Regions from separate parts of the Micromonospora sp. NPDC023737 genome, predicted to be linked through region 2. Evidence: riboswitches for the same ligand, from Rfam matches in the RefSeq annotation. Region 2 holds a riboswitch; the other holds the start of a gene.

Region 1 (3,398 bases), on a different contig from region 2:
GCGGCTGCAACGCCAGCGCGCGGGCGATCGCCACCCGCTGCTGCTGCCCGCCGGAGAGGTGGCCGGGTCGCGCGTCCGCCTTGGCGGCCAGGCCGACGAGTTCCAGCTGGGCGCGGGCGATCGCCACCGCCTCCTCCTCGGGCAGCTTCCTGATCCGGCGCAGCGCCAGGGTGACGTTGCGCAGCACGCTCATGTGCGGAAACAGGTTGAACTGCTGGAAGACCATGCCGATCCGCTGACGCAGGGCGTCCGGATCGTCGGCCAGCACGCTGCGCCCGTCGAGCAGCACGTCGCCGCGGTCCGGTTCGATGAGCCGGTTGATCGTCCGCAGCAGCGTCGACTTGCCGGAGCCGGACGGCCCGATGACGCAGGCCGTCCCGCCGCGGACCACGTCCAGGTCGGCCCCGCGGAGCACCCGGTTGGGCCCGAAGGCCAGGTGGACATCGCGTACGGCCAGGCTGACCGAGGTGCTGGTGGCGGCGGTCATCGCCCACTCCCTCCCGCCGCACCCGGCAATGCCAGGTCGGCGTCGTCGATCTCGTCGGTCGGCTGTGCGGCGGGCCGGCCGTGGCGCAGCCGGGCGTCGATCGCGTTGACCACGTGGGTCAGCGGTACGGTCAGCGCCAGGTAGAACAGGCCGGCCAGCAGCAGGGCCGATTCGTTACCGGTGGTGGCCGCGTAGTCCTGCCCGATCCGGAACAGCTCCCGCTGGCTGGCCACCAGGCCGAGGAAGTAGACCAGGCTGGAGTCCTTGATCAGCGCGATGAGCTGGTTGACCCAGGCCGGCAGGACCCGGCGTACGCCCTGCGGGATGATCACCACCCGCATCGCCTCGGCCCAGGAGAATCCCAACGCGCGGGCACCCTCCAACTGGGTCGCCTCCACCGACTGGATGCCGGAGCGGAAGATCTCTCCGATGTAGGCGGCGGCGATCAGGGAGAGCGCCAGAATGCCCAGCGGGTACGGGTTCGGCCCCCACACCTGCATGCCGAGCGGCGCCAGGCCGACGCCGATCAGCAGGATCGTCGCGGCGGCCGGCAGCCCCCGGAACACGTCGGTGTAGACCCGCGCCGGCCAGCGCAGCCACCGGGTACGGGAGATGCCGGCGACGGCCAGCAGCATGCCCAGTACCGAGCCGAGCAGAGCGGCGGAGACCGCGAGGAGCAGGGTGTTGGGCAGCCCGATGGTGAGCATCTCGGGCAGCGCCTCGCGCATCGAATCCCAGTCGAAGAACGTCTCCCACAGGGTCCGCAACGGATCCATGTCTCGTCTCTCCTACCGCTCCGCTCGGTCGTTTCGTCGTACTGTCAGGACCCGGCCGACGCGGACGCGGTCGGTGCGGCCGGGACCGCCACGGTGCCGCTGCCCGGCTTGAAGTCCGCCGGAATCGGCCGGCCCGGGTAGTACTGGGCCTGCAGCCGGTTCCACGTGCCGTCGGCGATCACCTCGTCGAGGCCCTTGTTCAGCGCCTCGCGCAGGGCGTCGTTCCCCTTCGCCACCGCGTACGCCGTCGGCGCGGGGCTGAGCAGCTTCGCGGCCACGGCGATCTTCCCGCCGCTGTCCGCGGCCGACTTCTCGCCGATCTCGGCCGGGGCGATCCAGGCGTCCGCGGTACCGGCCTTGAGCTGGTTGATCGCGCCGTTGTAGTCCGGTACGCGCACCGGGTCGAGTCCCTTGCCGTTGGCGTAGTCGTCCTGGACGGTGCCCTGCACGACGACGACCCGCTTACCGGCGAGCTCGTCGAAGCTGTGGATCGGCGAGCCGGCCGGTACGTCGAGTCCGAAGTAGCCGAAGTCGTACCCGTTGCCGAAGTCCACCGTCTTCTTGCGGGCCTCGGTGATGGTGATCGACGAGCTGCCGACGTCGAACTTGTGGTTGTTGACCTGGGCGAGCAGCGCGGAGAAGTCGGTGCCGACGAACTCCACCTTCAGACCGATCTTCCCGGCGACCGCGGTGAGCAGGTCGTTGTCGAAGCCGGTGAACTTTCCGTCCTTCAGGTACACGTTCGGCGGGGCATCGGTGAGCGTCCCGGCGCGCAGCACGCCCGGCTGGAGCAGGTCGTACGGGTTGTCCGCGCCGGACGCGGCGTCGTCGCCGCAGGCGGTGAGGGCGGTGGCACCGAGGATCGCGGCCGCGCCGACGGCGACCAACCGGGTCAGGGTAGGAAGGAATCGCACAGGTGTCTCCGGATGTCGGTATTCGGCGGAGCACGGACGCGCGCCGCCGACGGCGCGCCGCAGGGGCACGCCGCTGGAGGGTTCGGGCTGGCGGGGAGAGTGCGCGGTCAGCGCCGCGCGCCGGCAGGACAGCCGGCGCTGCACACCAACATCATGTCGACGTGCCGACGCCGGGTCAGCGCCGGCGAATCGGGCCGCCGGACGTTGGCGTCGGGCACGATGCGGCCGACTGACGAGATGGTGTGGTGGAACGACATTGGCTCTCCCGGGTCGTTGCTGACCTGGGGACCAGGCCACGCTTGCACCGGATTCGCTCCGGTGCCCGGTCTTCACCCGGGGCACCCCACCGCGGAGGAGGGTTGCCGGCCAGCAAGCCGGGGCTTGACGCTGGCGCTCATGACCTGCGCAAGAGGTTAGCAGCCCGGTACGGACAGTCGTCCAGCCGTTATGACCACGCTCACGCTCCCCGTCGGGTGGCGCGGCCGCCGGGCGTCTCGGACCGGCCACGATCACCGGAATCGAGTCGACCGGCCCGACTTGTGCGTGGCCACGGTGGCGCGCGATCGCAGCACCCGACGCCGCCGCGTCGGGCCGACTGGCGTCGCCGGGTCAGGCGGCGGGGTGGACCTCGCCGTGGGTGCCCTCGGCGTGCAGGTCCCAGCGGCGGCCGAACGCCGGAACGCCGAGCAGCCGGACCGGGCCGATCGACTCCGGCAGGTGCGGATCCAGGACCAGCCGGCCGTCGACCGCGTCCAGCCCGAGCAGCGTACGCAGGAACAGCAGCGGTGCCCCGCTGGCCCAGGCCTGCGGGTTGCACGCGGTGGGGTATGGGACCGGCCGCCGGCCGAACCTGCGGTCGTAGCCGGAGAACGCCTCGGGCAGCCGGTGCTCGGAGTAGGCGGACGCCTCCATCATGGCCCCGATGATGCGGTGGGCCGCCTCGTGCTGGCCGTAGCGGGCGAGGCCGGCCGCCACTATCGAGTTGTCGTGCGGCCAGACGGTGCCGACGTGGTAACCGATGGGGTTGTAGCCGCTGTCGGCGGTGGAGAGGGTACGCACGCCCCAGCCGGAGAACATCTCGTCGGACATCAGTTGGGCGGCCACCAATCGTGCCCGGTCCGGCGGCACGATGCCGCTCCAGAGCAGATGGCCCATGTTGGACGTCATCGAGTCGATCGGCCGTCCGTCGCCGTCCAGGCCGATCGCGTAGTAGCCGCCGCG
Region 2 (3,398 bases):
CCGGCGCCGGCCGGTCAGGCGTGCCAGGGCGGGCCGGGCTGCGGCACGTGCCAGCCCGGCGGCGCGGGCGCGGGTGGTGGCCCGCCCAGCACCACCGGGATCGGCACCACCGGCTCGTCCGGCGCGTTCACGGTCCGCTCGGAGCCGTCCGGAAAACGCAGGTGGTAACGGTCACCGTCCCACACCCCGGCGGGCGCCTGCGGGTCCCGGCCGACGAAGAACGAGCGGTACGCCGTGATCGCCTCCAGCAGCTCCCGCTCTTCCCGGGCGGTCCGCTCCCGATCCGCCGCCTTCCGATCGAGGCCGCGCAGCGACCCGTCGCGCAACAGCGCCAGCCGGGTGGCCGCGAACTGGTAGCCGCGCATCGCCTTCACCCCGGCGTCCCCGGCCACCCGTCGCGCCCAGGCCCGGGCCGCGTGCCGGCGGCCGAGGCTGCTCAGCGCCGCCACCTCGGGCGGGCTCAGCCAGCCGGCCCGGACGTAGTCCGGCAGCCTGCGCTCGGTGAGCCGCCCCTCCCAGGCCCGTAGCCAGACGGCCAGCCCGACCATGCCGAAGAAGATCGGCACCATCAGGCCGATGAAGCCGTACAGCATGATCAGCGGCTGGTTGGTGGCCTGGCTGAGTGTCGGCAGCAGGTTCCACGTGCCGTGCAGCATCATGGCCACCAGCAGCCCCGCGAGGGGGGCGAGCACTCGGACCCGGCGGTCGGCCGTACGGGCGGCGATGCCGAGCCCCACGCCGGTCATCGAGGTGAAGAGCGGATGGGCGAACCCGAACAGCAGGATCCGGACGATGAAGATGGCGATGACCTGCTGCGCCCCGGTCGCCGGCCCGTACCGGTCGACACCTGTCGCGAAGCCGTACCCGCCGAGGTAGAGGATGTTCTCCACCATCGCGAAGCCGACCGCCGAGAGCCCGCAGTAGACCAGCCCGTCGGTGATCCCGGACCACTCCCGTCGCCGGAACACCAGCAGCAGGATCGGCCCGAGTGCCTTGGTCGACTCCTCGACGAAGGGTGCGACCAGCACTCCGGTGAGCGCGGCCGGCAGTTTCGCGTGGGCGATCTGGCCGGCCGCGAAGTCGTTCACCGTCAGCGAGGCGGCGGTGGCGACGAACGCGCCCCAGGTGAAACAGAAGATCAGGTACTTCAGTGGCTCGGGCTCGTACCGGTCGAGCCAGAGGAAGCAGGCGACCAGCACGGGCACCGGCAGGAGAGCGGCCACCGTACCGATCAGCAGCGCCTGCACGCCGATGTTCTCGCCGATCGTGTAGACCATGAAGACCGCGCACGCCGCGATGAGGAGCACCAGCCCGGCGAGCACCAGGAACCGCCGCCAGCCCAGCCGGCGCAGCGGCATCCGGAGCGCGCCACCCGGACCGGGCGGAACGGACGGCGACGGCGGCGCGCTGCCGGGCGGGGTGTCGGCCATGCGGTCAGCCTAGCCATCGCCGGCCGGGTGGTTCTGGCGCATCGGCAGCCGCTATGCTGCCGACAGGTCACGAGCGCCAGCGTCAAGCCCCGGCTTGCTGGCCGGCAACCCTCGTCGAGTTCGCGGTGGGGTGCCCCGGGTGATGACCGGGCCCGGCCCGATCCGCGTGCCGGGCAAGCGCGGACCCCGTCCCGACGTAGCCCCGGGGTCCCTGGCCCGGGAGGTTCCCGCGTGTCCGTCGCCCTCGTATCCCCGATCGCCACCCTGCCGGCCGCTCCGGCCGACGCCGAGCCGCTCGGCGTGCTCGGCGTACCGGGTGAGATCAATCTCGACTACGCGGCCACCGCGCCGTGCGCGCGGGTCGCGGCCGACGCGGTGGCTGCGCTGCTGCCGTGGTACGCGAGCGTGCACCGCGGCGCCGGGGCTCTCTCCCGCCGCTGCACGCTCGCCTACGAGCAGGCCCGGCAGACGGTGGGTGACTTCTTCGGCGCTCGGGCCGAAGACCACGTGATCTTCACCCGCAACACCACGGACGCGCTGAACCTGCTGGCCCGGGCGTTGCCCGCGGGCACCACCGTGGTCACCTTCGGCGGCGAGCACCACGCGAACCTGCTGCCCTGGCCGCGTGGCTCGGTCCGGCTGCCCGTGCCCGCGGACCCGGGCGGGGCGGTACGCGCCCTGGACGCGGCGCTCGCCGAGCTACGCCGGGCGGCGCAGCCCGGGCTGCCGGTACTGGTGGCGGTCACCGGGGCGAGCAACGTGACCGGCGAACGCTGGCCGGTGGCCGAGCTGGCCCGGGTGGCCCGGCGCCACGGAGCCCGGATCGCCCTGGACGCCGCGCAGCTCGCCCCACACGCGCCGGTCGATCTGCTGGCGCTGGACGTCGACTATCTCGCCGTCTCCGGCCACAAGCTCTACGCCCCGTTCGGGGCCGGAGCGCTGATCGGCCGGGCGGACTGGCTCGACGCCGCGCAGCCGTACCTGGCCGGCGGTGGCGCCACGGCCCGGGTCGGGGCGGCCACCCACGAGGTCACCTGGGCGGTCGGGCCGGCGCGGCACGAGGGGGGAACCCCGAATCTGTTGGGGGCGGTCGCGCTGGCCGCCGTCTGCGACGCGCTCGCGGACGCGGACCGTGCGGCGCTGCACGACCGGGAGCAGCGCCTGCTCGACCGGCTGCGCGACGGCATCGCGGCGCTGCCGCACGTCGTGGAGCTGCGCACCTTCGGTCCCGACGCGCCCCGGGTGGGCATCGTCTCCTTCGTGGTGGCGGGACGGGACTCCGCCGACGTGGCCGCCGAACTGGCCCGGGAGCACGCCATCGGGGTACGCGACGGGTTGTTCTGCGCCCACCCGCTCGCCCAGCGACTGCTCATCGAGGCGGCCACGCGCGCCGGACGGCGGGACCTGCCGCCGACGGCGCTGCGGGCCAGCATCGGACTGGGCAGCACGGAGGAGCACGTCGACCGGCTGCTCGCGGCCCTCGCCACGTTCGCCTGAGCGCCCGGCGGCGGACCGCCGGTCGGTCCCCGGCCCAACGGCGGTCCGCCCGGCCGGCTGGCACGCACCGCGTGCCCGGCCGGCCGGGCGGCGGGTCAGCCGATCGGAGGCGCTACGGGGGGTTTCGGCCGTCCGCCGTCCGGTTCGGGACGGCCGCCCGGGGGCACGTTGTGATCGCCGAAGGACTGCCGGATCAGCCGGTTCGCCTCCTCCTGCTCGATGCCGGAGGCGACCAGCAGGTCACTCGCCGCCGTCCGGACCTGGGCCACGACCACGCTGCCGGAGAAACCCACCCCCTCGTCGTACGCCCGGCCGGCCTCGCTGACCGCGCGCAGCGACCGCTCCCGGGCCTCCTGCGGCTCGTCGCCGACGGCGAACTCGTGTCTGAGCAGGCGCACCGCCTCCGCGAGGTGGTCGATCGCGTCCGGCATCGGCTCGGGGACCGGCTCCTCGTCCTCGATCAGGGTCACC

The links. A riboswitch is a leader RNA that binds a small molecule or an ion and turns the genes downstream of it on or off. The one in region 2 is predicted to bind S-adenosylmethionine.
Region 1: linked by a shared signal. The riboswitch ahead of AB0F98_RS11595 (ABC transporter substrate-binding protein) and the one ahead of AB0F98_RS22165 (aminotransferase class V-fold PLP-dependent enzyme) in region 2 are both predicted to bind S-adenosylmethionine.

Annotation. Positions count from the first base shown of each region.
Region 1 is NZ_JBFAAL010000004.1:32,183-35,580, reverse strand. Features, by position in the region: gene AB0F98_RS11605 (amino acid ABC transporter ATP-binding protein) at 1-487, opposite strand, end outside; gene AB0F98_RS11600 (amino acid ABC transporter permease) at 484-1,263, opposite strand; gene AB0F98_RS11595 (ABC transporter substrate-binding protein) at 1,308-2,177, opposite strand; SAM riboswitch class IV at 2,468-2,579, opposite strand; gene AB0F98_RS11590 (glycogen debranching N-terminal domain-containing protein) at 2,787-3,398, opposite strand, start outside.
Region 2 is NZ_JBFAAL010000011.1:66,099-69,496, forward strand. Features, by position in the region: gene AB0F98_RS22160 (PrsW family intramembrane metalloprotease) at 15-1,430, opposite strand; SAM riboswitch class IV at 1,496-1,616, shown strand; gene AB0F98_RS22165 (aminotransferase class V-fold PLP-dependent enzyme) at 1,662-2,927, shown strand; gene AB0F98_RS22170 (FUSC family protein) at 3,023-3,398, opposite strand, start outside.